One region of the Enterococcus camelliae genome, then DNA from elsewhere that is predicted to be linked to it. Evidence: riboswitches for the same ligand, from Rfam matches in the RefSeq annotation. Region 1 holds a riboswitch; the other holds the start of a gene.

Region 1 (22,140 bases):
CGGGAGTATCCAAACTTTTTTTTGCTGTTCTTCGTGTCGTAATTCGTTTTTGAATTGATGTCATACGCAACCTCCATAATTTGAGAATAGTTCTCAGTTAGACTAATTTTATAAAAAAATGCGGAATATTGCGAATCTTTTGACTACGATTTCAAAAAAAGAAGCGAATCAATGCCAATGAGGCAATGCCAACTAGGACGATTACGAAGAGATTTTTACTAATTAGGGCGCTGATTACTGTGGGTAGAGAGGCGCCAACATATGTCCATTTGATAAGAGGAAATTGTCCGATTTGAGGTTCAAGAAGACTATCAAACCACAAAGCAGCCATGATAACGAGTGGGACAAATTGTAAATAATCAATGACAATTTTGGGTAAAGTCACCTTTTTTAAAAGAATGAATGGAAGGATACGTGAAACCCATGTAACAAGGCCGCAACCTAGGATAGTTAATAAAATATAGCTAGTTGAAGGCATAGTTAATCATCACTCCTATTGCACAAATAATTAGCGTAACGAGAAGAACCAATATTGAATGAGGAATGAAGATCATTCCAAAGTAAATACCAACAAATGTTAGTACAATTAGTAGCAGTTGTAAGGTAACGGAAAGTTTCTGATCTGTATGGACTTGTAAGTAAAGTAGTCCAATAAACATTGCTACAATGGCAAAATCGAGTCCAAGTGACTCGGGGTTGGGAATGAAATCACCAATTAAGGCACCTATGATGGTCGAACCGACCCAAGTTAAGTAGGAAAGAAGATTGGCCGTATTGAACCACGAAAACGTTAAGCGCTGATTGGTAATCAGTTGTTTGTTTATGCCTAAAGCAAAACTTTCATCTGTCAAAAAGGTGCCAATCAGAATATTTTTAAAAAGAGATTCTTTTTTAAAAAAAGTAGCAACGGTCAGACTCATTAAAATCATCCGTGCATTAATTAAAAATGTTGCGAAAATGATTGCAAAAATGGGGTTGTTTGTAGCTAACATGCTAACGGTAATAAATTGGGCAGAACCTGCATAAATAATAAGTGACATCAAGACAACTACTAAGGTACTAAAGCCACCAGCTTTGCCGACGATGCCAAAAGCAATGCCAATTCCGATGTAACCAAGCATTGTGGGCAATGTATCTTTGAAGGCAGTGGACGCATCTAATTGTGTGTTCATTTTTAAACCTCCCATGATGATGTTTCTCTTATTATACCGAAAGATTTTCAGATGAAAAGTGAATTTAAAAAAACCATGGTAAGAAAACGAGAGATAAAAGCAAAAGCACGATTGATTGACAATCAATCGACAGGTGGTATAGTAAATATAAACATTGTTTACTATTGTAAACGAATTGAGGAAGAAGGGCTTATTGTGACGAAAAATAGTCAAGAAGCATCGAAACCAAAAGAAGCACACGTTTCTTCTGTGAAGGAAGAACAACGGTCTCATGCAATGGATGAATCAATGAATCACGCGCATCATATGACGCACATGCAAGAACCAAAAGAACAACTGCATGACGAGAAGAGGCAATCAGTGATGGACCAACAACATCATGAAATGGATATGGATCACGAAATGAACATGAACCATAAAATGGATATGGATCACGAAATGAACATGAAGCATGAAATGCATATGGGGCATGCTATGCATGGTAGCATGGATCACAGTATGCATATGGGAAACTTTAAGCAAAAGTTTTGGGTATCCTTGATTCTTGCATTTCCAATTGTGCTTCTTTCACCAATGATGGGGCTTAATCTGCCATTTCAATTTCAATTTCCAGGATCGGATTGGCTTGTTCTTATTTTGGCAACAATATTATTCTTTTATGGTGGACAACCTTTTCTAGCTGGGGCCAAATCAGAGTTACGACAAAAAAATCCAGCGATGATGACATTAATTGCAATGGGGATTACGGTGTCCTATGTTTATAGTGTCTATTCTTTTATCGCGACAACTTTTTTTGGAAAGGATGTCATGAATTTTTTCTGGGAGCTAGCCACGTTGATAGTGATTATGCTTCTTGGACACTGGATTGAAATGAATGCGGTCATGAATGCGAGTGATGCGCTACAAAAATTAGCTGAATTATTACCAGATAAGGTAACGAGACTTGTTGCCGGTAAAGAGGAAGTTGTTTCGCTACAAGCAGTTCACACAGGGGACAAACTCATTGTCCGGTCGGGCGATAAAATGCCTACGGACGGAAAAATTTTGTCGGGACAATCCATTGTGGATGAATCGGCCGTTACGGGAGAGTCGCGCGGGGTTCAAAAAAATCCACAAGATTTGGTGATTGGCGGTTCGGTAAATGGAGAAGGTACGTTGACGATCCAAGTGACTGGTACGGGAGAAGAGGGCTATCTAGCGAAAGTGATGACCATGGTTCGCCGAGCGCAAGCGGAAAAGTCAAAACTGGAAGCATTGTCTGATAAAGTGGCCAAATGGCTATTTTATGTGGCCTTAACGGTTGGTATTTTGGCATTTATTAGTTGGTTAGTATTGACTGATTTGCCAACTGCACTTGATCGAATGGTGACAGTCTTTGTTATTGCTTGTCCACATGCACTTGGTTTGGCAATTCCATTAGTGATTGCACGCTCGACCTCGATTGCTGCCCAAAATGGCTTATTGTTAAAAAACCGCAACGCGCTTGAAAATTCACACGATTTGTCGATGATTTTGCTTGATAAGACTGGGACTTTAACCCAAGGAACATTTGCTGTAACAGGAATTGAACAATGGGATAATCAAATTACTTCCCAAGAACTATTGCAATACATTGGTGCGTTGGAAAAAACAGCCAATCATCCAATTGCAGTAGGGATGATGCGTTATCTAAAGGCACAAGGAGTGGAACCTTTCGAAGCAAAAGATACTCAGACCATCACTGGGGTGGGCTTAAGTGGAATGGTGCATTCACAAAAAGTCACAATTCTTAATGAAAATGCGTTGACTGAAAGCGAAAAGCAGTCATTGGATCCATCAAAATGGCTTCACTATCAAGAACAAGGCAATACGATTAGTTTTGTCAAACTAAATGATGATATTGTTGGTCTAATTGCTTTAGGGGATGAAATCAAGCCTGAAGCAAAAGCATTTATTCAAGCATTGCATAACCGCCAAATTGAACCTGTTATGTTGACTGGAGACAATCAGGAAGCAGCTGCCAAAGTGGCCAGCTATCTTGGCATTACTCAATTTTATGCGGGTCTTTTACCAGATGGAAAAGAAAAGATTGTTGCCCAATTCGTTCATGAAGGAAAAAGAGTAGCAATGGTTGGTGATGGTATCAACGATGCGCCAAGTTTGGCACGTGCAACGATTGGAATTGCTATTGGAGCTGGGACAGATGTAGCTATTGACTCAGCAGACGTTGTTTTAACGAATAGCAATCCTGAAGATATTTTACATTTTTTGGATTTAGCAAAAGTCACCAGAAGAAAAATGATTCAAAATCTTTGGTGGGGAGCGGGATACAATATTTTTGCTATCCCATTAGCAGCAGGTATTCTTGCACCGATTGGGATAGTACTCAACCCAGCTGTGGGAGCGATTCTTATGTCTTTGAGTACGGTAATTGTGGCGATGAATGCGATGACCTTATCGATGAAAAAAGAAGCGAATGGTTCTTCTAAATAATTGATTTTAGACAAAACTCGACCTATTCTAGTTAATAGGTACGGGTTTTGTTTTTGACTCTTTTTAAAGAAAGTCGAGAAAAAATTTTTTTTAAATGAAGGCGGGAAATGTCTTTTTTGATTTGACGGTTGGAAGCATTCTAACTATAATAAGCATGAACATGACCCTATGATTTGTTAGGTGAGGCTCCTATATGAACACAGGCTACTGCCCAAAAATGTCGAGAGACGCCAATGGGTAGAACAGAAATCGTCGAAGAAGGCGTTTTTTAAGGTAGCTAAAAGGAATTTTCCTTTTTACGTTATATAGTGCCAAAACTCGACGAGTAGATCGAAAATAACAAGCAGTCTTGTATTTTTAACCTTTCGCTGAGCAATTTGGTGAAAGGTTTTTTTGTGTTGGGTACCTTTCCTTTTAACAAACCGACTAGGATCAGAGTAATGGATAGAAAGAAGTGAGTAAGATGGATGACGGACACCCCAATAGTCAACAGCATAATGAGAAACGAAGCATGGGTTGGTTCGTCTTAGCCACTTGCTGACTGATGCTTTCTTTTCTCAGTCCTTTCGTTTAGAAGAGAAAAGAGGCCAGAAAAATGAAAAAAAACCAAGGCGAACAAGTTGCACGTGCTGCAAGTTGTTCCTATGAAGAAGTACTGCGTCAATTTCACAGCGTTGCTGGAGGGCTGACAACAGAACAGGCAGAAGAAAACCGTGACCAATTTGGAAAAAATCAAATTGTAGGGCCATCACATGAACATTGGCTAAAATTATTAGGAGAATCCTTCATCACACCGTTTACTTTGGTGTTAATCGCATTAGCAGTGGTGTCTGTTTTTGTAGATGGCATCTTTGCGCAACCCCAAGATCGGAGTTTCGTAACTGTCTGGTTAATTAGCATAATGGTGTTTGCAAGTGGTCTAGTTAGTTTTGTCCAAACTATCAGGGCTAATCAAGCAGCAGATCAATTAAAAAAAATGATTCATGTAACGGCTGCAGTATCACGTGATGGTCGTTACCAAGAAATACCGACGGAGGATATTGTTTGCGGTGATTTTGTAAAATTAGCGGCAGGCGATATGATTCCTGCTGACATGCGCTTATTACAAACAAAAGATTTGTTTTTATCGCAAGCAGCTTTAACAGGAGAAAGCTACCCTGTTGAGAAAGATGCAACTAGTGCAACAGAATCAAACATAGCCATGACGGAACGTTCCAACCTAGTCTTGATGGGAAGTAACGTATTAAGTGGAACGGCAGAAGGAATCGTCATTGCAACAGGGGAAGATACGGTCTTTGGTTCCATTGCCCATACCCTCAACGAAAAGCCTAAGCAAACGAGTTTTGAGTTGGGAATCAAGGAAACGTCTCTTCTGTTAATTCGTTTTATGGTGATTATGGCACCAATAGTCATCGTGATTAATGGTCTAACAAAAGGCAACTGGTTAGAAGCAATTTTGTTTGGTTTATCTGTTGCTGTTGGTCTAACACCAGAAATGTTACCCATGATTGTGACAACAAACCTTGTTCGTGGTGCGCGTGTCATGGCAAAAAAGGAAACCATTATCAAGAATTTATCCGCCATTCAAAATTTTGGGGCAATGGACTTGCTTTGTACGGATAAAACAGGCACACTAACTCAAGACAAAATCGTATTGGAATACCATCTTGATTGCAATGGAAATGAGAGCAATCGCGTGTTGCGGCATGCCTATATGAATAGTTACTACCAAACGGGTTTAAAAAATCTCATGGATATTGCCATTATTCAAGCTGCAGATACACAGTTAACATTGCATCCAGAAAACTATCGTAAAGTTGATGAAGTACCATTTGATTTTGATCGGAGAAGAATGAGTGTGGTGATTGCGGATCAATCAGGTAAGACGCAAATGATTACCAAAGGCGCCATTGAAGAAATGCTCAGTGTTTCTTCATTTGTCGATTTTGATGGGCAAGTAACCACTCTTACGCCAACGTTAGCAGGACACATTATGCAAGAGGTAGAGAAGTTAAACCAACAAGGATTCCGCGTCCTTGGGGTAGCTCAAAAGACTAATCCACCAGAAGTGGGAGCTTTCTCGACGGGTGATGAAACAGAGATGGTCCTCATTGGCTATCTGGCCTTTCTTGATCCACCAAAAGAAACAGCGAAAGCAGCTATTTCCACTTTACATGCTCATGGTGTTGATGTACGGGTATTAACGGGAGATAATGCCTTAGTGACACAATCCGTTTGTCAACAAGTCGGGATTGCGACGGAGAATATGGTAGAAGGCAGTCAATTGGAAAAACTAACCGAAGAAGAATGGGACAAGATTATTGAAACCACCAAGATTTTTGTCAAATTGACGCCACAACAAAAAGCAGATTTGGTCCAACGTTTTCAAAAGAAAAATCATACAATTGGCTTTTTAGGAGACGGCATCAATGATGCACCTGCCCTGAAAGTTGCAGATGTAGGGATATCCGTGGACACAGCGGTCGATATCGCGAAGGAATCCGCCAATGTCATTTTATTGGAAAAGGACTTGATGGTGTTAGAAAGAGGAATTCTAGCTGGTAGAGAAGTATTTGGCAATATTATGAAATACGTGAAAGCAACGTTAAGTTCCAATTTTGGAAATATTCTCTCGGTTCTTGTTGCTAGTATCTTTTTACCTTTTTTACCAATGTTACCCTTGCAATTACTATTTTTAAATTTTATGTATGATCTTTCATGCTTAGCAATGCCGTGGGATCGTGTCGATCAAGAATATCTAGCAAGCCCTAAAAAATGGACAACGCAAGATATGGGGCGGTTTATGGTATGGTTTGGTCCCACTAGTTCCATTTTTGATTTGGTGACTTTTTATCTATTGTATACGTGGTTGTGTCCACTTGTAGCGGGCGGATCGTACTTTCAATTATCGGCTACGCAACAAGTTGTTTTCATCGCAGTCTTCCATGCGGGTTGGTTTGTAGAGTCTTTCTGGACGCAATCGTTAGTCATTCATGCCTTGCGTTCTCCAAAACTACCATTTATCCAAAGTCGCGCAACTTGGCCGGTGATTGTTGCGACTAGTCTCGGCGTTTTTTGTGGAAGCATTTTGCCAATGACTTCTTTGGGATCCTCTCTTGGATTGATGCACTTGCCTACGATTTTTTGGAGCTGTTTGTTAGGAATCGTTTGTGCATATTTGTGCCTGGTAACATTGGTCAAAAACATGTATCTCAAACGTTACCATCAATTATATTGATTATTTAGCAAATGATTTTGTGGTCGAGAAGTAATTAGGTATACTGGCTAAAAATGATAAAGAGAAGGTGCAAAGAAAAAGATGAATGAGCAAGAGAAATCAACAGGAATGGCGGCAGTATTTGCAGCGTTAGCCGCCAATGTATTAGTGGCAATTAGCAAGTTTATTGGGTATTTTATTAGTGGTAGTGCAGCAATGTTAAATGAAAGTATTCATAGTGTGGTCGATTGTGGAAATCAGTTGTTGCTACTTTTTGGTAACAAGCGAGCCAACCGTGGTCAAAGTGAATTGCATCAATTTGGAGAGGGCCGTGCCAAGTATTTTTTCAGTACGATTGTCGCAACCATGTTGTTCTTTGGGGGTGGTATCCTAGGTATCATGGAGGCCATTGATAAGCTATTCCATCCAAGTCATGAAGTGAATAGTCCTTGGGTGGTCATACTTATTTTAATTTTTGGGATGATTGTTGAAGGGTATTCTTTACGAATCGCCATGAAGGAAATTGCTGAATTGAACAGTGAAAAGTTGTCCACATTGGCATTTTTACGGGAAAGTCGCCATAGCGAAATTCTTATCATTTTTACAGAGGATTTTTGTGCAGTTATTGGTTTGACGTTGGCGATGGCAGGAACGTTGCTGACAATTGTAACAAACAATCCTACGTTTGATGCCCTTAGTGGTTTGTTAATTGGGGTGTTGTTAACGGGAGCAGCTATTTTCTTGGCAAGAGAATTTTATAGTTTGATTGTGGGAGAAAGTGTGACTGCTAGTGATTTAAATAAAATTAAGCAAGCATTCCAACGAAATGATGTTGAAAAATTAATTGATATCAAAACGATTCATCTTAGTCCAAATGAAATTATGGTTGCTGCAAAAATTGACTTGTTAGATACACAAGAAGAGCAAGGTTACGCAATTGTCAATCTGATTGAGGAAGATATCCGAAGACGCTTGCCAGATAAAAAAGTTTACATCTACATTGAAACGGATAAATATGATCCTAACTATCAACGAGGGTAGGTAGTGGACGCGAAAAACAGGTAAGTGATTAATCAATGAATGAAGCATTGTTTGGGATAAGCAGTGCTTCATTCATTTTTCTTTACAAAAACTTTACACAAATGTTAACGAAGGTTAACGAAAACAGCGTATACTATCAGATGGATACAAAACGAATTTTTGTATTTTTTTTCATCGGCTGTCAGTGAAACAAGGTCAGTGTCTCTCAATTGGTGAATTACGAGAAAACTCTCATTGAAATGAAGATAATTCTAACGAAAATATAATAAAAAAATATTGCTAATAAACGATTAATATTCTATAATCTAGTAGCAATTGTTCGTATTTAATTGCAAAACATTTACTAAAGGGGAATAAGGATGAAAGTTTGGAAGAAATTGGCAGCGGTTGGCTTGAGTTTAGCTGCAGCAGTTACATTAGCGGCATGTGGGAGCTCTAGTTCATCAAGTTCTTCATCAAAAGATGGAAGCTATGAGCCAAAAAAATTAACGGTACAATTCGTTCCTTCGCAATCTGCTGAAACATTGGAAGCAAAAGCGAAACCATTGGAAAAATTATTGAGTAAGCAATTAGGCATTCCAGTCACTGTAAGTGTTTCTACTGACTATAATACCATTGTAGAAGCAATGGGTTCTAAACAAGTGGATGTTGGTTTCTTACCACCAAACGCCTATGTATTGGCTCATGAACAAAGTGGTGTGAAAGTTCTTCTTCAAGCACAGCGCTATGGCATTTCTCAACCTGGTGGAAAGAGTACAGATAAATTAGTAGATAGTTACCGTTCAATGATTGTTGTGAAAAAAGGAAGCAATATTAAAGATGTTGATGATTTAAAAGGGAAAAAAATCGCAACTCAAGACGTAACTTCATCTGCTGGATATGTTTGGCCAGTTGCTGAATTGAAGAAAAAAGGAATTGATATTAATAAAGATGTTACAACGGTGCAAGTGAAAGGTCATGACCAAGCTGTTCTTTCCGTTCTAAATGGAGATGTGGACGCAGCCTTTGTCTTTGAAGATGCCCGTAATACAGTGAAGAAAGACTATCCACAAATTATGGATGAAGTAGAACCAATGTACTTTACTGAACCAATTCCAAACGATACCATCAGTGTTCGTTCAGATATGAGTAAAGAATGGGACAAAAAAATTCAAGACGCCTTTATTGCAATCGGTAAAGATCCAAAAGGGAAAGAAATTATTTCTTCTGTCTACTCGCATGAAGGCTATGTAAAATCAAAAGACAGCAATTTTGATATCGTTCGCGAATACGCAAAAGAAGTTGGACAATAAGCAAACGTTTCTATAAAATAGGAACAAAGGGTATCGAGTGTTACCGATACCCTTTTGCATTGTATTTTTTTATTTTTAATATAAGAAAGTAGGAAAAAAAGTGACAGAGGAAAATCAAGCGATTATTTCGTTTAAGCATGTCAATAAAGTCTATCCAAATGGTGTTCATGGATTGCGGGACTTGAATATTGATATTAAAAAAGGAGAGTTTGTCATTGTTGTCGGTTTATCCGGAGCTGGAAAGTCCACCATGCTACGTTCAATCAACCGCTTACACGAGATCTCAAGTGGTGAAATTTTAATTGACAATCAATCCATTACAAATGCGAAAGGGAAGGAATTGCGGTTAATTCGCAGAGATATTGGAATGATTTTTCAAAGTTTTAATTTGGTCAAACGTTCAAGTGTTTTGCGAAATGTCTTAACGGGACGTGTAGCTTATCATCCAACATGGAAAATGCTTTTAGGTCTATTTCCAAAAGAAGACAAAGAACGGGCGTATCAATCATTGCAACGTGTCAATCTAGCTGAAAAAGTCTACACACGAGCAGATGAATTGTCTGGTGGGCAGCAACAACGAGTTTCGATTGCAAGAGCTTTGACACAAAAACCGAAAATTATTTTAGCAGATGAACCCGTTGCTTCGTTAGATCCAGTGACTACCGAAAAAGTAATGGATGATTTAAAACGGATTAATCAAGATTTCGGGATTACGGTGGTTGTCAATCTGCACTCTGTGGAGTTAGCACGTCAGTATGGTACACGAATCATCGGTTTGCGTGATGGGGGTCTAGTTTTTGATGGATCGGTAGCGGAAGCAACTGATGATACATTGAAGGCAATTTATGGTGGTGAAATTTTGGAAGAAAAAGCACAAGGAGCGATTGTATAATGAATTCACAGACGCTACCAAAACGTGGGGGACTTTGGAAAAATTTCTTGTGGTTAGCTATTTTTGTCTTGATATTGATTGTTAGTGGCAATATTTCGGGTGTCGATATTCCACGCTTTGTGACCAATGCAGGACAGATGACTATTATCATCCAGAAAATGGCTCATCCGGATTGGTCCTATGTTTCCATTATCATAAAGCCTATCTTAGAAACGTTACAGATGGCTATTATTGGTACAACGATAGGTGCTTTATTTGCCTTTCCATTTTCTTTATTTGCTGCTCGAAATATCGTACATAATAAATGGGTTACTGGTATTTTCCGCTTTATTTTAAATATTATCCGGACCATTCCAGATTTAATGCTAGCAGCATTGTTCGTTGCCATTGTCGGTATCGGTCCTGTGGCAGGGGTTATTTCATTAGCTGTATTCACGTTTGGAATGATTTCAAAATTGTTTTTTGAGTCGATTGAAACAATTGATGATGGGCCGATTGAAGCAATTACAGCATCAGGTGGTTCCAGATTAGATATTATTCGTTACGCGGTACTCCCCCAAGTCACGAGTCATTTTTTAAGCTATCTTCTGTATGCTTTTGAGATAAACGTTCGAGCATCAACTGTCTTAGGGTATATTGGTGCTGGTGGAATTGGGATATACTTGCAACGCTCGCTTAGCCAATTTCGTTATGATCAAACGTCTATTATTGTCATTGCTATCTTCGCAGTCGTGTTAGTCATCGACACAATTAGTAATAAGTTAAGGGAGCGATTAATATGATGTTGCCAGCTGAACCAAAAAAACATCTGGTAAGAAACTGGATTATTGCTTTGGCATTACTAGCAATGTATGTATGGGCATTTTCTGGTATTCCGTTTACTGGTGTGAAAGAAAATGTGAAAGAAATTGTTGGCTCTATTTTTCATGGACTAACGCACCCGGATTGGGCCTATGTGTATACAGGTGATGGCGAAGATTTGATTTCTTTGATGATTCAAACGGTGGCGATTGCCTTTTTAGGAACGTTTATTTCATCCTTGTTGAGTATACCGTTTGCCTTTTGGGCTGCGCGTACCAAACAAGGCAATCGTTTTGTATCAGGTACAGGGAAAATTATGCTAACAGCGATTCGGACTTTCCCGGAAATTGTGTTGGCAATTATGTTTATTAAAACAGTGGGACCAGGTTCGTTTGCCGGTGTATTGGCTGTCAGTGTACACTCAATCGGGATGCTTGCCAAATTATACAGTGAAGCGATTGAAAATATGGATCAAGGACCATCAGAGTCAGTTATTAGTGCCGGTGGAAATCGCTGGGATCTTTTGGCTTATGCGACCTTGCCACAGTTAGTTCCGGAATTCATTTCCTTTACATTGTATCGCTTTGAATTAGCTGTGCGTTCAGCCTCTATTTTAGGGATGGTTGGTGCCGGTGGGATTGGGACGCCAATGATCTTTGCAATCAATGCTCGAAACTGGAGTCGCGTGGGAATTATCTTAATTGGAATTATTATAACTGTTACGCTGATTGATTTTATTTCTGGTCAATTAAGAAAACGGTTAGTGTAAATAAAAGAAAACGGATGAGAACAAGATTTCTCATCCGTTTTTTTGGTTTATACAGATTATTCTATCCGTCAAAAAAATACGATTTCCTTTTGAAAGCTTTTTTGAAAAGGAGTATACTAAAATTATTCTAATGTAGGAGATGACGATCATGAAAGTGAGTTTGTTTACGAGCTGTGTCGTAGATGCCCTTTTTCCAAATGTCTCGATTGCGATTGTAGAAGTGCTCGAACGTTTTGGGATTGAAGTGCTATATCCAGAGAATCAAGTCTGTTGTGGACAACCCACATTAAATAGTGGGTATCGAGAAGAATCGCGAAAAGTATTAATTAATCAATTAGAAGCATTTAAAGATGCTGATTATGTAGTGGGCGCCGCAGGAAGTTGCACAGCCTCTATGAGAGAATATGCGGAGTTTTTTAAAGATGATCCAATCTACTATGAAGAAGCAGTTAAGTTGCATGATAAAACATATGAGTTTACCCAGTTTTTGTATCATGTTTTGGGGTTAACTGATGTGGGTGCAACATTATATAAAAAAGTAACCTATCATCGCTCTTGCCATATGACTCGTCTGTTAGGGGAACGAGAATCACCGTTTGAACTAATGAAACATGTTAAGGGCTTGGAATATGTTGAGATTCCTCATATTGAAAATTGTTGTGGGTTTGGCGGAACCTTCTCAGTGAAAGAACCCATCATTTCAAATGCGATGGTCACAGAAAAAATGAACGACATCATCGATACAGGTGCAGAAGTTTTAATTAGTGCCGATATGGCTTGTTTAATGAATATTGGCGGGAAGTTCAACCGTGAAGGCAAGCCAATCACGATTATGCACATCGCAGAAGTATTAAATCATGATGTTGATTTATCAAGAGTCAAAATTCCAGAAAAGGCATTGGCATAGGAGGACGGATACATGGGATTAAAGACAAGTACCTTATCTTTCGATGAACGATGTACGGAAAACATCGAAGACAAACAAATGCAGGCAGCATTAAAGAAAGCACAAGATGCGCAATGGATTAAACGAGAAGGCTCCCGCGACCAATTAGGAAATTGGGAACAATGGCGGGAATTAGGACAGCAAATCCGGCAACATACGTTAAATCATTTACCCGATTATTTAGAACAATTTAGTGATAATGTCGAAAAACAAGGGGGACATGTCTTCTTTGCCCGGACGGATAAAGAAGCGCAAGAGTTTGTCCGCCAAATTGTCTTAGAAAAAGAAATTAAAAAAATTGTGAAATCCAAATCAATGGTTACCACGGAAGTTGGATTGGATCCAATGCTTGAAAAAATGACCGATGTTAGTGTGGTTGAAACGGACTTAGCAGAATTTATTTTGCAAATGGATAATTGGGATGAACCTTCACACATTGTTTTCCCAGCTGTCCATAAAAATCGGCATCAAGTGAAACAAATTTTTGAAAAACTTGGGTATGTTGGTTCAGATGAGCCTGTGGATTTGGCAAAGTTTGCTCGTAAAATATTGAGAGAACGATTCTTAGAAGCTGATTTAGGTATTTCTGGTTGTAACTTTGCAATTGCTGATAGTGGCATGATCAATTTAGTGACCAATGAAGGAAATGCTGATTTATGTATTAGTATTCCTAAAACACAAATCGTCTTAATGGGGATGGAACGGATCGTCTCAAGTATCAAAGAAGCAGAAGTATTGGACAATTTGCTTTGTCGCAGTGCGGTTGGTCAAAAATTAACGAGCTATGTGACGTTTGCTGGTCGCAAGCATGAAGATGAATCAGATGGACCAGAAGATTTTTATGTTGTGATTGTTGACAATGGACGATCAAATGCGTTAGGCACACAATTTCAAGAAATGTTGCAATGCATTCGATGTGGGGCTTGTTTAAATGTCTGCCCAGTGTATCGTCATATTGGTGGGCACGGTTATGGGTCTATTTATCCAGGACCAATGGGTGCAGTGCTGTCTCCAATTTTAGGTGGATACGAAGAATTCGGTGATTTACCCTATGCGTCAAGTCTTTGTGGAGCATGCACGGATACTTGTCCAGTAAAAATTCCTTTGCACAAATTGCTAATTGAGCATCGTACAGTGATGACCAATGAACTAAAGATGAAACATGGGCTGGATGATGCAACCATGAAAATGATTGGCCGCGTTACGGCTTCCCCAATCGCGTTTAAAATGGTAGAAAAGGTGGATCATGCTGGATCTGCAATGATTACGAAAAAGAAAGATATGAGTGTAAAAAACTTATATAACCATGATGGCTATTTAAACAAAGCGCCTGCAATGGCTAAAAATTGGACCGACTATCGTGATTTACCTCGACCTCCTAAAGCAAAAGACAATTTCCGTCAGTGGTTTAAAGATCATCAAAAAGCGAAAGCGCAAATGGGGGGAAAGTAAGATGACGAGCACAACAAACGAAAACAGAGAAAACTTTCTTGATCATTTGGCCGGATGCTTAAAGTATGAGCGCCACAGTTTAAAGGATTCAGCTGTGCCGTTTATGAATGATTTACCGCATGAAACATTAAATGATCTGACTCAAGACGAATTGTTAGAAGTCTTAAAAAAACAATGCGCAGCACTTCATTGCCAATTGCTTACAACATCGCTTGCCGATTTGCCTGCTACATTGGCAACCCAAATTCAAGAATATGGGGAAGGTTCCATGATTTTACCAGATGATCCTCGGTTTGAGGAATATGGGCTAGCTGATTTCACTCATCGTCCGAATACATATATTTGGCAAAAAGGTGCAGATAAACGACAAGCCAATATCTTTGAGGCCCAACGTTCGAATATCGGTATTGCTTTTGCAGAATATGTGTTAGCAGAGTCAGGAACCGTTGCGCTGGAATCATCCGCGGGTCAAGGAAGGTCGTTGCATTTTTTGCCTACAAATTACATTGCAATTGTTCCTATCAGCAAAATGGTTCCCCGAATCACGCAAGCGACAGATCACTATGCCGCTAAAATCAAAGCTGGAGAAGCTACTGGCTCGGCTTTGAATTTTATCTCAGGTCCTTCAAATTCCGGAGATATTGAAATGGTTTTAGTTGAAGGCGTACATGGGCCGCTCCATGTCACATATGTTGTAGTCGAAGATTGCTAAGAAAAGATCTCTTGCATGCTATATGCAGGAGACCCTTTCTTTTTCACTTTGAAAGTTTGTTTGGAAAGTTTGGTCAAATGAGAGGCGCAAACATTGCATTTATTTGAAAATCGCCTATTATAATAGAGGGTGAGTTATAATAAAAGGAGTACTTTTTAGATAGGTATTCGTGAAAAAACTTGTAAAATGGTTAGTTGTAAGACCACATGTACAGAATGTACAAAGTTGATTGGAGGAATAGGAAATGGATATTGTTACATTAGCTCGAATCCAATTTGCTATGACGACGGTGTTTCACTTTTTCTTCGTCCCATTATCGATTGGGATGGCATTTGTCGTAGCAATTATGGAAACTCTTTATGTAACGAAAAAAGACGAAGTTTATAAGAAGATGGCTAAGTTTTGGGCACAAATCTTATTATTAAGTTTCGCAGTAGGTGTCGTGACAGGTATTATTCAAGAATTTCAGTTCGGTATGAACTGGTCAGATTATTCTCGCTTTGTCGGCGATATTTTTGGAGCACCTCTAGCAGTTGAAGCTTTGCTTGCGTTCTTTTTGGAATCAACCTTCTTAGGGTTATGGATATTTACTTGGGATCGAGTAAAACCGGCAGTGCACGCACTGTTCATTTGGTTAGTTGGTTTTGGCTCCATCATGTCCGCTTTTTGGATATTAGTTGCGAATAGCTTTATGCAACATCCAACCGGGTATACCATTAACAATGGTCGGGCAGAAATGACGGATTTTGGAGCAGTCATTAGCAATCCCCAAGTTTGGTATGAGTTTTCACATGTTATCGCCGGTGCAATATTAACTGGAGGGATTGTGGTCGCTGGGTTATCTGCTTTCCAATTGTTGAAGAAGAATCAATTAAGTGAATTGACACAAAAAATTTACAAAAAAACCGTTAGAGTTGGCCTTTGGGTAACGTTAATTGGTTCCGCTTCTGTTTTGTTTGCAGGTGACTTACAAATGAAAGCGTTGGTTGAAGATCAACCAATGAAATTTGCTGCAACAGAAGGATTATATGAAAACTCAGGAGACCCAGCTGCTTGGACGGTAGTCGCTTGGGCAAACGAGGCGAAAAAGGAACGCGTATTTGGGATTGAAATTCCTTATATGCTAAGTATCTTGTCTTATAATGCTCCAGAAGGTGCTGTCAAAGGCATGAATGAAATTAACAAAGAATTGACTGCCAAATATGGTGAAGGTAATTACTACCCTCCTGTCAACACTTTGTTTTGGAGCTTCCGGGTGATGGCTGGTTTTGGAACGTTAATGTTATTGGTCGCAATTGTGGGTCTAATTATGACACGCAAAAAGAAGGAAACGCTATACAAAAAAAATTGGCTGTTATGGGTTCTTGGTTTGATGACCTTTGCGCCATTTCTAGCAAACACTTCAGGTTGGCTAATCACTGAGCTTGGACGGTATCCTTGGACAGTTTACGGCCTGTTTAAAATTGAAGATAGTGTGTCACCTAATGTATCGGTGACATCACTATTAATATCAAATATTATTTACTTCTTACTGTTTGCCGGTCTGGGTGCTGTGATGGTTTACTTGGTTATTCGCGAATTGAAAAAAGGGCCTGAATATGTGGATCATCAACAGGAAGCAGATAGCAAACCGTCGATAGATCCATTTGATGGAGGTGCATTCTAATGTCTGGTTTACAATTAATGTGGTTTGTGTTAATTGGCGTTTTATTTTCCGGTTTCTTTTTCCTTGAAGGATTTGACTTTGGTGTCGGCATGGCTGTCCAGACGTTAGCTCATAATGACGAAGAAAAAGACCAAATTGTCAATACGATAGGACCTGTTTGGGATGGTAATGAAGTATGGTTACTAACCGCAGGGGGCGCTATGTTTGCTTCATTCCCTTATTGGTATGCATCTTTGTTTAGTGGATATTATTTAATCCTCTTTATTATTTTATTTGGTTTGATTATTCGCGGCGTTTCCTTTGAATTTCGGCATAAAGTGCCAGAAAAAAATAAAAATTTCTGGAACTGGACATTAAGTATTGGTAGTTTCATTGTACCTTTTTTCTTTGGTGTTCTCTTTATCAGTTTGGTGCAAGGTATGCCAATTGATGCGGATGGAAATATGACTGCTAAGTTTACTGATTATATTAATCTCTTTTCAGTTGTTGGTGGAGTGGCGTTGACGTTGCTTTGCTACTTGCATGGGTTAAATTATATTTCCTTGAAAACAGAAGGACCGGTCAGAGAACATGCGCGCAATTATGCTAAATTGCTTTATTATGTCCTTTATGTTGGTTTAGTTTTGTTTGCAATCTTGTTGTATTTCAAGACAGATTTCTTTGATAATAATTTTGCGTTGACAAGTCTACTAGTGTTAGCAATTGTATTGTTGACAGTTCTTGCTAACATTTCAGTGTTTAAAGAAAAAGAAATGACTGCTTTTATTGCGAGTGGCTTGACAATGGTTGTCTTAGTAGCCTTACTTTTCACAGGACTATTTCCACGTGTGATGATTAGTTCATTAGGCAGTCAATTTGATCTGTTAATTAAAAATGCTTCATCGACGCCTTATACGTTGAAGTTAATGACGTATATCTCCTTTACGTTATTACCATTTGTCTTAGCATATACTGCTTGGGCATATTATATATTTAGAAAACGTGTAACGTTAGATGTGAAAGGATACTAAGAATGGTTGATAAAGCGATTATGCGCTTGCCGAACATTCAAAAAATAATGATGGTGCTTGCAGGGTATGCTATCTTGCAAGCTCTCTTTATAATTGGGCAAGCTTACACCTTAGCAACAGTCATTACCCACTTGTGGGAAGGCAAATCGTTGCAAGCTCAATTTGGGCTAATTGTGGCTTTTTTTCTCTGTTATAGTGCTCGTCATGGTGTCATTTTTTTCCGTGATAAATTATTGGACAACTATGCACAAGAACAGGTGGAATTGTTAAGAAGCCAATTACTGGAAAAATTATTCCGATTAGGTCCCGTTGTAGTCCAAGCACAAGGAACAGGGAATATGATTACGATGGCTTTAGAAGGAATTTCCCAAGTTGAGAACTACATTCATCTCATTTTGGCTAAAATGATGAACATGATGATTATTCCTTGGCTGATTTTAGTCGTTATTTTTTTCTTAGATTGGGAATCAGGGCTTACATTGCTGCTTATTTTCCCCCTGATTATTATTTTTATGATTATTTTAGGGTATGCGGCTCAAGCGAAGGCTGATCGCCAATACCGCGCCTTTCAATTGTTGTCCAATCATTTTATTGATTCTTTGCGAGGAATTGATACGTTGAAGGTATTTGGATTAAGCAAACGCTATGGTCGTAGTATTTACCAAACAAGTGAAGCGTTCCGCAAAGCAACGATGAGTACGTTGAAAATTGGTATTTTATCGACGTTTGCCTTGGATTTTTTTACCACGTTATCCGTAGCAATTGTCGCGGTTCTTTTGGGCTTAAGACTCATCAATCAAGAAGTTTTTTTATTTCCGGCTTTAACGGTATTGATTTTGTCCCCGGAATATTTTTTACCAGTTCGTGATTTTTCTAGCGATTATCATGCAACATTGGATGGAAAAAATGCGATGACTGCTGTACGAGAAGTATTAGAATTACCAGAAGAAACAGAGGTACAACAATCGCTCCCTCAATGGGGGAAAGACGCTCAACTAACACTACATCAAATGAGCTTTTCTTACGACGGGCAGACAGAAACTATTCAACCATTTGATTTGACAACAACCGGCTTCAAAAAAATTGGTGTGATTGGGATGAGTGGTTCTGGAAAATCAACTTTAATTAACGGATTAAGTGGTTTTCTGACGCCAAGTGGTGGATCCATTGAGATTGCTGGACAACGTGTGACCTCCTTCGCACAGAAAGATTGGCAAAAACAAATGATTTATATCCCACAAAGTCCGTATCTTTTCCAACTAACATTACGGGAAAATCTTGCTTTTTATACACCAAATGCCACTGAAAAGGAAATTCAAGAAGCCGTTAATGTCGTGGGATTGAATGAATTGGTAGCTGAATTGCCCCAAGGACTAGACACACCAATCGGTCAGGGTGCACGTGCGCTGAGTGGTGGACAAGCCCAACGGATTGCGTTGGCACGAGCTTTCCTAGATAAAAAACGAAGTATTCTTCTTTTTGATGAACCAACGGCGCATTTGGATATTGAAACAGAAGTTGAAATCAAAGAACGAATGCTGCCATTAATGGAAAATCGACTTGTTTTCTTCGCAACTCACCGCTTGCATTGGATGCGTCAAATGGATGTTATTCTCGTGATTGAGCAAGGGAAAATTGTCGAGCAAGGGACATTTGCCGAATTGACAGCTAAGCAAGGGCATTTTTATGAATTGACAGAGCAAATGAGGAGGGAAGAACATGTTTAAAATTCCACTTTTCCAATCTCTAAAAACGGATCAATGGGTGAAACCTTTTCTTCACCAGTATAAAAAAGCATTGTACTTGGCGTTATTTTTAGGTTTTATGACCTTCTTTTGTGCGGGTGCGCTGATGTTTACTTCTGGTTATTTGATTAGTCGTTCGGCTTCGTTACCAGAAAATATTCTAATGATTTATATTCCGATTGTTCTAACAAGGGCGTTTGGGATTGGCCGACCCGTTTTTCGTTATGTGGAGCGTTTGACTAGTCATAACTGGGTGTTGAAAATGACATCTAAGCTTCGTCTCAAGCTTTACCTCACGTTAGAGAAAGAAGCAATGTTTTTTAAACAAACCTATCGAATGGGTGATATTCTGGGACTTTTGGCAGAAGATATTAACCACATTCAAAATTTATATTTGCGAACAATCTTTCCAACAATTATTGCTTGGATTCTCTATGTGTTTGTGATAGTTGGTTTAGGTTTCTTTTCACTTTGGTTTGCATTGGTCATGACTATTTTATTTTTCGGCTTGGTTGTGGTCTTTCCGCTTGTCTCTGTGCTAATGAATGGTGCAAGACAAGAGCGAGAAAAACAAGTAAAAAATGCGTTGTATATCGATTTAACGGATAATGTGATGGGGGTCTCTGACTGGATATTCAGCCAACGTTCACAAGAATATGTAGCTTCCTATCTTGAAAATGAGCAGCAGCTTTATCATGTTCAAAATGAATTACGACGATTCAATCGCTTACGCAATTACTTTTTTCAACTGTATATCGGCTTGATGGCGGTTAGTCTAATTCTCTGGACAAGCCAGCGATTTGTAGGAAATCATGGCGGAGCAGCAAACTGGATTGCCGCCTTCGTACTCAGTCTTTTTCCGCTGATTGATGCATTTGCTGTTTTACCTGATGCAGCGCAAGAAACGAATGTTTACAAAGATTCTTTGAATCGATTGAATGCGCTGAACAGTCAAGCTACGCCTGAGGATTCTGCACTCCCTATTCAGACGCTGACAATCCAATTGAAAAACCTTTCCTTTCATTATCCAAATGAAAGCAAAATGGTGCTTAATGGCTTGGATTTAACCATTCCTCAAGGGCAAAAATTAGCTATTTTAGGTCGAAGCGGATCAGGAAAAAGTACACTTGCAACCCTTATTCGTGGGGACTTGGCGCCGACGGATGGTTTTTTGACCTTAGGAGAGGTGCCAACGAATCAATTTGGTGATCAAATAGCTAACTATATTGGTGTTATTCAACAAACACCCTATTTATTTCATACGACCATTTTGAATAATTTGCGTATTGGGAATGAAGAAGCTTCAGTGGAAGAGGTGTGGCACGTTCTTGAACGCGTAGGGTTAAAAAAATTGGTTCAACGTTTGCCAGATGGACTCCAAACGATGGTGGATGAAGCTGGTTTGCGTTTTTCTGGTGGTGAGCGGCATCGAATGGCGTTGGCGCGTATTTTGTTACAAGACACACCCATCGTTTTGCTAGATGAACCAACTGTAGGTTTAGATCCAATCACAGAACAAGCCTTAATTGATACCTTTTTTGGTGAATTAAAAGATAAGACAATCATTTGGATTACCCATCATTTACAAGGAATTAATCAAATGGAACGCGTGCTGTTTATTGAGAATGGTCAAATTGAGCTTGCAGGAAGCCCAGCTGAATTGGCGGCTACAAGTCCTCGTTATCGATTGTTAAAAGCAGTGGATGAAGGTCGATAAAAAAGCAAGGACAATTGTCCTTGCTTTTTTATCGGGTGAATGAATAGTCAATCAGTAGTTGCGTGCCAACAATTGTCGTGTTAGTCGTTCGAGTTGATCACGGGCATGTCCTGCTGGCAAGCGTCGAATATCGGCCAATGCTTTTTCAGTATAGGTTCGTGCAAACTCTTTTGCTTGCTCTACCCCTTGATACGCTACGACGAGGGAGGCAACTTTTTTGGCTTCTTCTTCTGTTAGGTTCCCCTTTTTTCGTAAAAATGGTTCAAATGCTGCAGAATTTTGGGCTTTGGCCAAGAGCAGAGGAATCGTATACACACCCTGGGTCAAGTCTTCTAGAACTGGTTTTTGCAAAGTAGACTCATCGGAGGTGTAATCTAGGATGTCATCATACGCTTGGAAGGCAATACCAATGTTACGGCCAATGTCACCAGCGAGTGCTTCAATTTCTGGTGAAGTGTGGCCAAAGTGTGCCCCTTCCAGACAAGCAAGCCAGAAAAGCTCCGCTGTTTTGCCATTGACACTTAATAAATAATCGTCGATGGTTTGGTTGCTATTATAGCGGTTATGCATTTGATCCAGTTCACCTAAAAGCAATCCTTTCATTGCCTGCGCATTCATAGCCATAAAGGGTGAGCCATTCATGACATCAATTAATACTTCAAAAAACAGGGTAAAAAGCAAATCACCTGTATAAACGGCAATATCCTTTCCATAACGGGATTGAATAGTCATCGTTCCTCGGCGCAACGGAGAATCATCAATAATATCATCATGAATAAGGGTTGCCATGTGAAGTAATTCAATGGAAGAAGCGATTTTGATCAGATCTTCTTCATTTTGTTTTTCTTGTTCTCCAATTTCAGCGAATAGAAAGAAAAAAGCTGGTCGTAGATATTTCCCTCCAGCTTGACTAAAATCAATTAATGCTTGTTGGATGTCTTTGTTTCGTACGTTCAGCTGTTTTTCCAAAAATGAGCATACGACTTGGAGTTTGTTTTGAATCGTGGGATAATCGTTCCAGTGTGAATGCATAATACAACCCTTTCGATAGTCTTAATCACATAGTCACATTTTACCCTATTTTGTATCGAATTGGCTAATTTTATGCAAATTTCTTGGAAAGGAGGATTCTATGTCACTTAAAGTTTTTCTAGAACTTGTTGAATTTAAAGCGAAGACAGCAAGTGTCTTACCATTTTTGATTGGTATTTGTTATAGTTGGTATCATTTTCAATC
Region 2 (9,801 bases), on a different contig from region 1:
AATGATGCTATCCACTACTTTTGATCCTCCAGCTAGTTTCTTCATCCTTCTTAAAATGGTAACATACATGGCATATTGCTTTCGATTGCTCGTATAAGCTGCAGCTTGCTCTAGCTCCTTTCGGTATTTCGCGAGTAACTGACTCGAATACTCTGCTTTTAACTCATCTTCATAGCACGAGACCGCATCGAGACCAGGATACTTGACCACATACGCCAATAAACGATCCTTAAGTCCCTCTTCTTGATACATCTTCGCAACTTGAGCAGATGCAGATACAGGCAATTGTTGAAAGACTTTTTCTCGCTCCGTCGCCCATTCTGCCGTAGAATATTGTTCTTTCAACTCATGATACACATCTAAATCACCAGGCGTGTATTTCAACAATAACTCCCATAATTGGGCAAGATAGGCTGGTTGATTGCCTTGCAATTGATAAATAGCTTTTTTCTGTCTGCTATACTCTGCTAACGTACCTCGTTTTTCTTGATCCAACTGCATGGACTCATCCAAAATCTCAAGTGCTTGCTGGTAGTCTTTTTTCTCAAGTGACTGTCCGATGGCAAATTTTCGCACGTCTGTATTCGACCAATACGTACGATAGATTCTGGCAAGTTCTTGTTGGCTTCCTTGATCATCGCTTTTGCTTAATAATGCTAGATAATGAGAAGCCCATTTTCCAACATGGTATTCACGACTCCAATCATTCTTTTTCTGATTGATATACGCAAGTTTTTCTCTGGCAAAAATCAATTTTTCTTGGATAAAAATAGGCTCATCAAATGCTTCAAAGAGAATGCGTTCAATATATTCTTCTAGATAATCCACAATCGTACCGTCCAAATTCGAAACAAACCAAGTGAACATCATTTGTTTTGCTTCCAAATTTGCTTCACGTAGCAATCGTTGCCAAAATTGATAAATGTCTTCAGCTAGCATTCCTACCTCACCATCTGAATCATCGATATCCACATTGCCAATTAGAACAAAAATCTGACTAGCTATCTCGAAAGCTTCTTGGTAATAGCCACGATTCAGCAAGTCGGTCACATCATCCGCAAGAAAATCCTCTAATTCCGACGCAAATTCGCTCGCATCATTATAATCAATGAAATCATCATATCCCGAAAATTGAGCAACAATCTCTTCAATAATCAACGAATAATAAGTCAAATCGACTTCATCATTTTCCATCTTTAACACATTTTGAAAACGAAGAAACCACCTGTCGTCCTCCTTCAAAATCGTTTTTAAAAATGAGCGCACATAATTTATATCTGCTTTTTCCACCAATTCTTCAATTTCCTCGAAATAGTCGGTAGAAGATTGCTGACTTTCCATTGGATTGATTGATGTTGCAAATTGGTCACTAGCCGACGATTCATTGTCACTAGACTGCTCCGACCATTCAAACAAGACAGCTGCCATATGTTTACAATGTTTGCCACCTTGAGCATAGGGACAAGAACAGGCCATCTCCGCTACCTGCCCATTTAAAAAAGAAATGGTAACTTCATATTCATCCGAGCCAATCACTTCTGCATGAACTTCATTTTCATTCACATCAAGTAATTCGACTGCCTTCTCACAGTAATAGTCATACCCTCTTTGCAATATAATCGCCGCAAACAGTTTTTCCCAATTCATCAGCCATCATCCCTTCTTCTATAGCCAGTTAACAGCGCATGATGCGTATTCCACCGTCCAAAATAAACCATTGTCCTTTATGAAAGTATAACACGCCAAGAGTCACTCAAAGACAAACAATCAAAAAAAAGACGACAATCGCGTGAAATAAACGATTGTCATCTTCCCCATGTGGGTCAGCATATAGAGGATTTTTGTATTACCTTGACAGAATGACTGACTAATTTTCAGCAATTTCTTAATTTACTCTAGCAACGAACTTCATGTATATTATTGATTGCAATCCTAACATACATAGATATTTTTAAATTATAATAGATGTAAGTAGCAAGGAGCTTACTATTCCCATGGTAAAACTATTTTAAAATAGTCATTTTACATATCGTTTTGCAATGATCTTTATAAAGCATTCAATACCTTGTTACTTTAAAACATTGGGAAATTCGTCAAAAACAAGACTAGCCAACAATCTCCTGCTTACCAAAAATTAATGAATTAGGTGCCTTTTCATTCACTTGATATCCACATAGCTCTTTATAGTAATAATGACTATCCCGCTCAATCCCTTGAATTAATTCATCCTGATCAAAATAATATCTGTCAATTTTTGAAGGTTCTTTTTCTTGATAATAATAATCATCTTCAAAATTTTGGAAGATATTTCTTAATATTACAAATTTTGCATTGATTAACATCATTTCTTGAATAACAAACCACAATTGCTGTGGATTATATTTTGTAAGTAACTCTTCTAGTTCCATTTCCTTATCCATCCAGTAGTTATATACTGTTGGCATTTTCTTTTTAATGAAATCAAACTTAATTCCTTCTCGCATGGCAACCAAGTACTCGTCCTTATTTTGGAAAAACACTTCTTTCACCCCATTTTGATATTTTTTGTGGAGCAATCCCAAATATACGTTTTCCCCAAAAAATTTCCTTCATTATTGAACACATGATTCTCTCTTCACAATACAAATTATATATTAGTTACCTTTATTTATAATTTTTGTTTTTTTTAAAAATAACAAAAAATAAAATAAACAACGCCTTGTATCGTATTCAAAACGCATGATATCTGAGTAGTATTAAACATAACAGTGAATATTGTATACATCGCCATCTATTACGATTTCTAAAAAATTCATAAGGAAATCATATCTAACTACCTTTTTTTGTATTGCGTGATAGTTACATGGAGGAAAAGAGATGGATATAAAAAACTTTTTTGAGGATGATCAACGTTATCAGCTAACATTAGTTGAACTGGCTGCAATTGATAACGTTGGATCCATGTTAACACTCCCATACTTGCAGAATTATTTAGATTTATCTGAATACAAACTAAATACGTTGATAAATGACTTAAACGATTCATGGTACAATCTTTTTAATCAGCAACTTTTCATTAAAAACGGGAAAAATTTCATTGTACATCGTGAAATATCGATCAATAAAATAACAAAATTTAAAAGCTATTTAGCTAAACGTTCGTTACCGTTTCGAATGTTTATTTCCACACTTCTCCATAAGAATTTAAAAGAATTTAGTGAAGAAAATTACATTAGCTTTAGCAAGTCTTATAATGTTCAAAAAACGCTTATTCATATCTTATCTCATTACAATATTTATATTGAAAAAGATGTTTTTGTAGGGGATGAGACGACGATACAATTACTTGCATACCAACTGCTATTCACCGTTTATTATGAGAATGAATATTTATTCCCAGATGAAATGAAGCAAGCAGCAGTTGAGTATTATCGTATACTTGAATCAATTTTCAATTGGTCTCTTACTCCATTAGAAAAAACAAAAATAGAGTTATATTTAATCTTAACAATCATTCGACAATCATCCACTGGTTTCAATTATTTAATAGCGCTCACAGATTCTAAAAAAATGATTGCTTTAACTCAAGGATGGGAAAAAATTTCAGATAATTCTCCAGCACACTTTCTTTTATTTCTCTTTTGTCAAGGCATGATTGATGCCATTACCATCGATGATGAAAAGTTGTTGCTTTATTTGGGAAATGAGAAAAGACGATTCATTACCTTATTTACAAATTATTTCCAAGTGTCTGTTGATGATTTTTTTGAGAATCCTCTATTTAATATCGAATTTCAACGGATTATTTTGCGTCAAAAGTTTTTCCCAATTGTTTTTCAATCCTTTGAAACGATTGGTTCATCGGCAATTATGCAAAATTTATTCGTAAGCTATGATCATTTTATTCGATTACTTCTCTCTCACTATACTTTTTTTAACGATGAACTAAAAAATAATTCTTACTACGACTTTATGATGCTGCTCTATCATTTTTTCCCTATTAAGGAATTTGAGCCAACAGTCACTATTTGTATCCATTTTTCTAGGGGAAAATTGTATTCAGAATTTATCGCGGATCTTATTACAAATTTCTATCTTCTCCCGATAAAAATTGAATACAAGCTTTCTAACCGAACAGATATCTACCTTTCTGACTTTGAAAACAAAAAATTTATACGGAAACAAATCATATGGAAAAATCCTCCTGATTCACGCGACTGGCAGATTTTTATCGACACTTTGTCTAAAGCTCGTTCTGAAAAATATAAAAAAGAAAGTTAGTCTGGTTTTCAAATCAGACTAACTTTTTTTATCCAATTATTTTTTTTGATACCATTTAATGGTATTACTCATTTTGAGTAACAATATTAAATAGATTTCCAAGCGTTTCTTTTTTCTTCAGTCTTCTTCCTTCACCTTCCCCAAGCTTAGAGTAACTCTGTATAGCGACGTAGGTAGCACTGTTTGACAACAGTCACCAAAAGGAGGTACGCAACGATGGTTAGAAGTAACCATGCCCAGTAGTTGGCTGGCAAAATAGCCAGTCCAAGATTTTGTCCTAAGCTAGTAAATGGTAAAATCGTTCCTGCAACGATGCCCAGTGAAGTAATTGTTGTCATCACAAATGAACCTCTACTTTGAATGAAAGGCAGTTTTGGTGTGCGAAGGGCATGGAGAACCAGCGTTTGAGACCAAAGTGATTCCACAAACCAACCAGCATGAAAGACAGCGATAAAGGCGACCTGTTGACTAGGTGACAATGTATGGAAGCTTCCGCCAACCACAGCTGGACAAATAACAAAGTACATTAATGCATAGGTCGTAATATCAAATATCGAACTCGTTGGTCCAAACCATAACATGAATTTACCAATACTTGAAGAATCCCAACGTTTTGGTTTTTCTAAATAGTCTTCATCCATATGATCCCATGGAATGGAAATACATGAAATATCATAGATCAAATTCAAAAACAGAATTTGCAAGGGTAGCATCGGCAGGAAAGGTAAAAATATACTTGCGACCAATACTGAGAACATATTACCGAAATTAGAACTAGCAGTGGCTTTAATATATTTCATGATATTGCCAAAGGTTTCGCGCCCAGCCAAAATGCCCCGTTCCAAAATCATGAGGTCTTTTTCTAATAGAATGACATCCGCAGATTCTTTAGCGATATCGACAGCTGTGTCAACGGAAATGCCCACATCTGCTTCTTTCATGGCAGGTGCATCATTGATGCCATCCCCAAGAAAACCGACCGTATGACCATTGGCTCTCAAGGCCCGTGTCACTTGTTGTTTTTGTTGTGGAGTCAGCTTAACGAAAACATTGTATTGCTCTACTTCTTGCCGTAGTTCTTCTTCGGACAAGTTAGCCAATTCTTCGCCCATAATGAGTGTTTCGGTTCCTAGGCCGACTTGTTTGCACACAGACCGAGTCACCAAAGCATTGTCGCCCGTTAGTACCTTCACTTTGACACCTTGTCGGCTCAATGTCTCCAGTGCTTGCTTGGTAGACTCTTTTGGTGGATCTAAGAAAGCCAGATACCCAATTAAGACCATTTCTGATTCATCTGCTACCGAGAATTCTCCAACAACCCTTGGATTGGTTTTTTGTGCCACGCCAATTACTCTTAATCCATCTTCATTTAATTCACATACTTTTTTGAGGATTTTTTGCTTGATTTCATCGGTAAGTGGGACAATTTCCCCCTGCAAATCTACGACACTTGCCACTTGTAACATTTCTTCAATGGCGCCTTTGGTAATCATTTGTGTTTTTCCTTGAGCATCTTCCACCACAACGCTCATCCGGCGACGTTCGAAATCAAACGGGATTTCATCGACTTTTTCATAGTGTTGGTTCTCTATAGTCAATTCTTCGTTTGCCACTTCAATAATCGCGACGTCTAATAAATTTTTTAACCCTGTTTGATAGTAACTATTCAGGTAAGCATGCTTCAATACTCGCTCATCTTCATTGCCTAACAAATCAAGATGGTATTCCAAAATGATTTTGTCCTGAGTTAGCGTTCCCGTCTTATCAGTACACAAAACATCAATGGCCCCAAAATTTTGAATGGCATTAAGATTTTTGATGACCGTTCCTTTCTTAGCCATGCTCGTTGCGCCTTTAACTAAGTTTGTCGTGACAATCATCGGCAACATTTCAGGGGTTAACCCTACTGCCACGGACAAGCCGAACAAAAAAGCTTCCATCCAATCGCCTTTGGTTAACCCATTAATCACAATAACAGTTGGTGCCATGAGAGCCATAAACTTAATAAATAAGTACGACGTTTTGTGAATGCCCAATTCAAAATTGGTTTTCACGGGTTTGCTTGCTAATGAATCGGCAACTTGACCAAATAACGTCCCTTGACCCGTCCCAACAACGATTCCTTCCGCACTACCACTAATCACGTTACTTCCCATATAAACCATGTTTTCATAAGTTGTTTCCGCTGCTTGCTCGTGGATGACTGCTTCGGCTTGCTTCTCGACAGGATAGCTTTCTCCCGTTAATGCCGATTGAGAAAGAAACAAATCTTTCGTAGCAAGCAATCGGATATCTGCCGGAATCATATCGCCCACGGATAATTTGACAATATCGCCACAAACAATCTCTTCCATTGGAATTTCTGCTTCATGACCTGCGCGTCTGACTAATGCGGTTACCTTTACCAATGATTTTAACTTGTCAGCCGCTTGATTTGATCGCACGGATTGGAACAATGTCATGGTTCCACTAACAAGAACCATCAATAAAATAATACTCGTTCCAAAAAAATCTCTCTCTCCAGGTGCAGCGAGGACAACATCCGTGACAAAAGACGTCACACCTAAACCAATTAATACCAAAGTAAACGGCGTGATGTAGGCTTTGAGCATTTCTAATAAAAATGAGGGCTTCTTTCCATAAGAAAATGTATTTTCGCCGTAAGTTTCTCGCGCTTTCACGGCTTGCTCTTCAGTCAATCCCTTGCGCGATGTTTGAAAGATAGTAAAAAGTTGCTCGATTGGTTGCCGTGCCAATCGGTTATAAGACATGGGTTGTTTTATTTGTTTTTTTCTTACCATTGTTTTTCTCCTTCTCTCCAATCCAAATGCTAGCCAATCGCCTTTTGCAAATCAGCCTGTTTGTTCTAGCATCGTTCGGACCTATTTTTTTTCATTCGCAGGGCTTGGAGAGAGTCAGGAAATCCTTGACGATCGTTTGACTACACGATGCGCCAAGCTTGCCTTTCTATCTGCAAACCCTTTTGTTTCGAACTACTGTCATCCATTTGTTTCCATCCCCTTTTCAATCGGTGTTCATTCAATGTGAATGATCTCCTCAATTCACTTCTGATTTGTTCGATAGGTTTCGCACCTTGTTCGGTCATTGATGCCAACTGCACAAAAAAAAGACTTTCCGCACAAAAACCCCGCGAAAAGCCTCTCTAATTTCATTCAAAAACAACCTGAAAAAAGACGTTGATCTAATCGTTGAGTTTTGGCACTATACAACGTAAAGACAAACATCTTAGCTACCTTATGAAAAGCCTTGTTTTCGACAATTCCTGTTCTACCCATTGGCGTCTCTCGACATTTTTGGGCAGTAGCCTATGTTTGTATAGGAGCCTCACCTAACAAATCTTATTTAGTTTTCATTTATACCGTAACAAAAGATTGCTCACTTGTCAACAAACTCCCGACTTTCTTTTTTCGATAAGTTGTAAAATGAAATGCATAAAGAAGTAAACAAAAAAATCATATAGATACGTTATACTTAAAAGCGACAAAACCATAAGTATGAAAAAGGTATCTACATGAATAAAGCCGATTATACCACAGGAGTTTGACAGTTGCAAAACAATAATTTTTGAAGAAATAGCTTCATATCAAGCTTGAGAGCTTATTTTTTTGTCAAACTTTTTATCATTTTTATTGGACTTTTTTAATTGTCACACTTGATAGTTTATCTCAGTTTCCTCAATAAGTGAAATATATTTTTGGATGGTCCGCTTATGCAGAAATAGAGAAAGAAAAGCTAATGGTATAGCCACGATAAATTTTAGCAGTTCGGTTACAATCATGATTATGAGCATCGCAAGCATACTCTTGCCCACAGATGCATGGCTATCCACTTGGTAACCACCAAATATGCCTCTCTTTACCGTTCCTTTTTGAAAATTCAAAAAAGCGGAAGAAGCCAGTCCTGCTTTGACGCTTCCATAAGGAGTGAAAAACCAAGCAAAAGCACCACCTTTAGCTCGTTGATAATCAGAAAACCAACTATAGGTATAGTTAGACAATAAAATATAGCCGACCAAAACAAGCAACTTTATAAAAGCTGGGATTCCTTGAGCAACTCCCCCCAGTTGATTGGCCCATCGATAATTTTCCCAAGTTTGCGGAACATAACAAAGAAACATCAAAATGAGGTACCCTGTTATATAAAAACGCCAGCCCATTTTTGGCGTATGAAAATACTGTTTAAAAAAGGAATCTGTTTGATTTGTCGTATAGATTGCATCAATGCTTTTTCTCGATTGACCGATTGTTTCATTACTTTGTTTTGGAGTTGACTCTGCCTGATGATTCGCTTGATTTTCCTTTGGTGGTGCTACATATTCACTGGATTGAGATGAATTCATTTTTGGAGGAGCAATATATTCCTCGTCTTTTTTTGGCGGTACAACATATCCCTGATGATTGGCTGCATCCTTTTTAGGTGGTGCAACGTAGCCTTTTTCTTCGTCCATATTTAATATTCCTTTCCCGTAGCATAGATATCGTCTACTGTAATTGTAAACAAATCATTGGTTCCTTCATTGGCAATGCGTGACGAAGCAATACCAATTAACCGTTCATTGAAATTGCGTACCCATCTTCCATTACTAAAATCATTGCTTCTTTGGTACGTACGCGCTACCACTTGCCTATACTGCTCTGTATCAAAGACATACTGATCCTTTAATAACTTCATCATCCCAATTTGTGTGATTTCTTCAGGTGTATAATCCTCAAATTGAAAATGATTTGGAATGCGGCTCAATAGGCCTGAATTTGCCCTTAAAAAGCGATTCATTTCATCGTTATATCCTGCCAAAATAATCACAATTTCCTCGCGGTAGTCTTCCATAAATTTTAGAATTTCATCAATTGCTTCTAAACCAAATGTATCATTTTCAGATTTATAAAGACTGTAGGCTTCATCAATAAACACAAGGCCACCTAATCCAGACATCAATACTTCTCTAGTTTTAATCGCTGTTTGACCGGAATATCCTGCCACTAAATCACTGCGCGACACCTCGATAAATTTATCTGCCTTGATGATATCTTTTTGATAAAATGCCTTACCCAATAAACGAGCAACTGTTGTTTTCCCAGTACCGGGATTTCCTAAAAACAAAGAATGTAGCGTGAAATGCCGATTGCCAGTACCTTGTTCTTCCCGTCGTTTATTCACCTCTGCTAAAGCCACAAACCGAGCAACTTGATCTTTCACTGATTGAATACCAATCATTTGATTCAACTCAGCTAGAGCATCTGGTTTCTCACCATTCTCAAATTTATCTTTATTTACAAGAGAAGAGATATCAACATTTTTAATCGTCGAAACATCTTCGGAACCTTCCTCAATAATTCGAAAGGCAAACGTTTTAATCAATTGTTCATTAAAATTGCGAATCCAACGAGCATTACTATGATCTAACGAAGCTTGATACAGACGAGCGACATTTCTTTCATAATAAGCTTCATCTTCCAAATCATATTGACCTTCCTCAAGTTGTCGTTTTCCAATCGTAACAATCTCTTCTGGTGTATAATC

What was found. A riboswitch is a leader RNA that binds a small molecule or an ion and turns the genes downstream of it on or off. The one in region 1 is predicted to bind magnesium.
Region 2: it holds a riboswitch for magnesium, as region 1 does, so the genes downstream of both, mgtA (magnesium-translocating P-type ATPase) here and mgtA (magnesium-translocating P-type ATPase) in region 1, are expected to answer to the same signal.

Annotation. Positions count from the first base shown of each region.
Region 1 is NZ_JBHUMO010000001.1:60,914-83,053, forward strand. It holds gene ACFSR0_RS00300 (nitroreductase family protein) at 1-64, opposite strand, end outside; gene ACFSR0_RS00305 (AzlD domain-containing protein) at 152-478, opposite strand; gene ACFSR0_RS00310 (AzlC family ABC transporter permease) at 465-1,172, opposite strand; gene ACFSR0_RS00315 (heavy metal translocating P-type ATPase) at 1,449-3,644, shown strand; M-box (ykoK) riboswitch at 3,810-3,981, shown strand; gene mgtA (magnesium-translocating P-type ATPase) at 4,240-6,882, shown strand; gene ACFSR0_RS00325 (cation diffusion facilitator family transporter) at 6,964-7,902, shown strand; gene ACFSR0_RS00330 (phosphate/phosphite/phosphonate ABC transporter substrate-binding protein) at 8,262-9,194, shown strand; gene phnC (phosphonate ABC transporter ATP-binding protein) at 9,295-10,086, shown strand; gene phnE (phosphonate ABC transporter, permease protein PhnE) at 10,086-10,868, shown strand; gene phnE (phosphonate ABC transporter, permease protein PhnE) at 10,865-11,656, shown strand; gene ACFSR0_RS00350 ((Fe-S)-binding protein) at 11,805-12,563, shown strand; gene ACFSR0_RS00355 (LutB/LldF family L-lactate oxidation iron-sulfur protein) at 12,576-14,054, shown strand; gene ACFSR0_RS00360 (LutC/YkgG family protein) at 14,056-14,766, shown strand; gene ACFSR0_RS00365 (cytochrome ubiquinol oxidase subunit I) at 15,011-16,432, shown strand; gene cydB (cytochrome d ubiquinol oxidase subunit II) at 16,432-17,442, shown strand; gene cydD (thiol reductant ABC exporter subunit CydD) at 17,445-19,169, shown strand; gene cydC (thiol reductant ABC exporter subunit CydC) at 19,162-20,904, shown strand; gene ACFSR0_RS00385 (polyprenyl synthetase family protein) at 20,956-21,936, opposite strand; gene ACFSR0_RS00390 (prenyltransferase) at 22,037-22,140, shown strand, end outside.
Region 2 is NZ_JBHUMO010000032.1:796-10,596, reverse strand. It holds gene ACFSR0_RS04505 (SWIM zinc finger family protein) at 1-1,647, opposite strand, end outside; gene ACFSR0_RS04500 (DUF7006 family protein) at 2,106-2,492, opposite strand; gene ACFSR0_RS04495 (hypothetical protein) at 2,857-4,260, shown strand; gene mgtA (magnesium-translocating P-type ATPase) at 4,407-7,061, opposite strand; M-box (ykoK) riboswitch at 7,455-7,624, opposite strand; gene ACFSR0_RS04485 (hypothetical protein) at 7,928-8,728, opposite strand; gene ACFSR0_RS04480 (AAA family ATPase) at 8,731-9,801, opposite strand, start outside.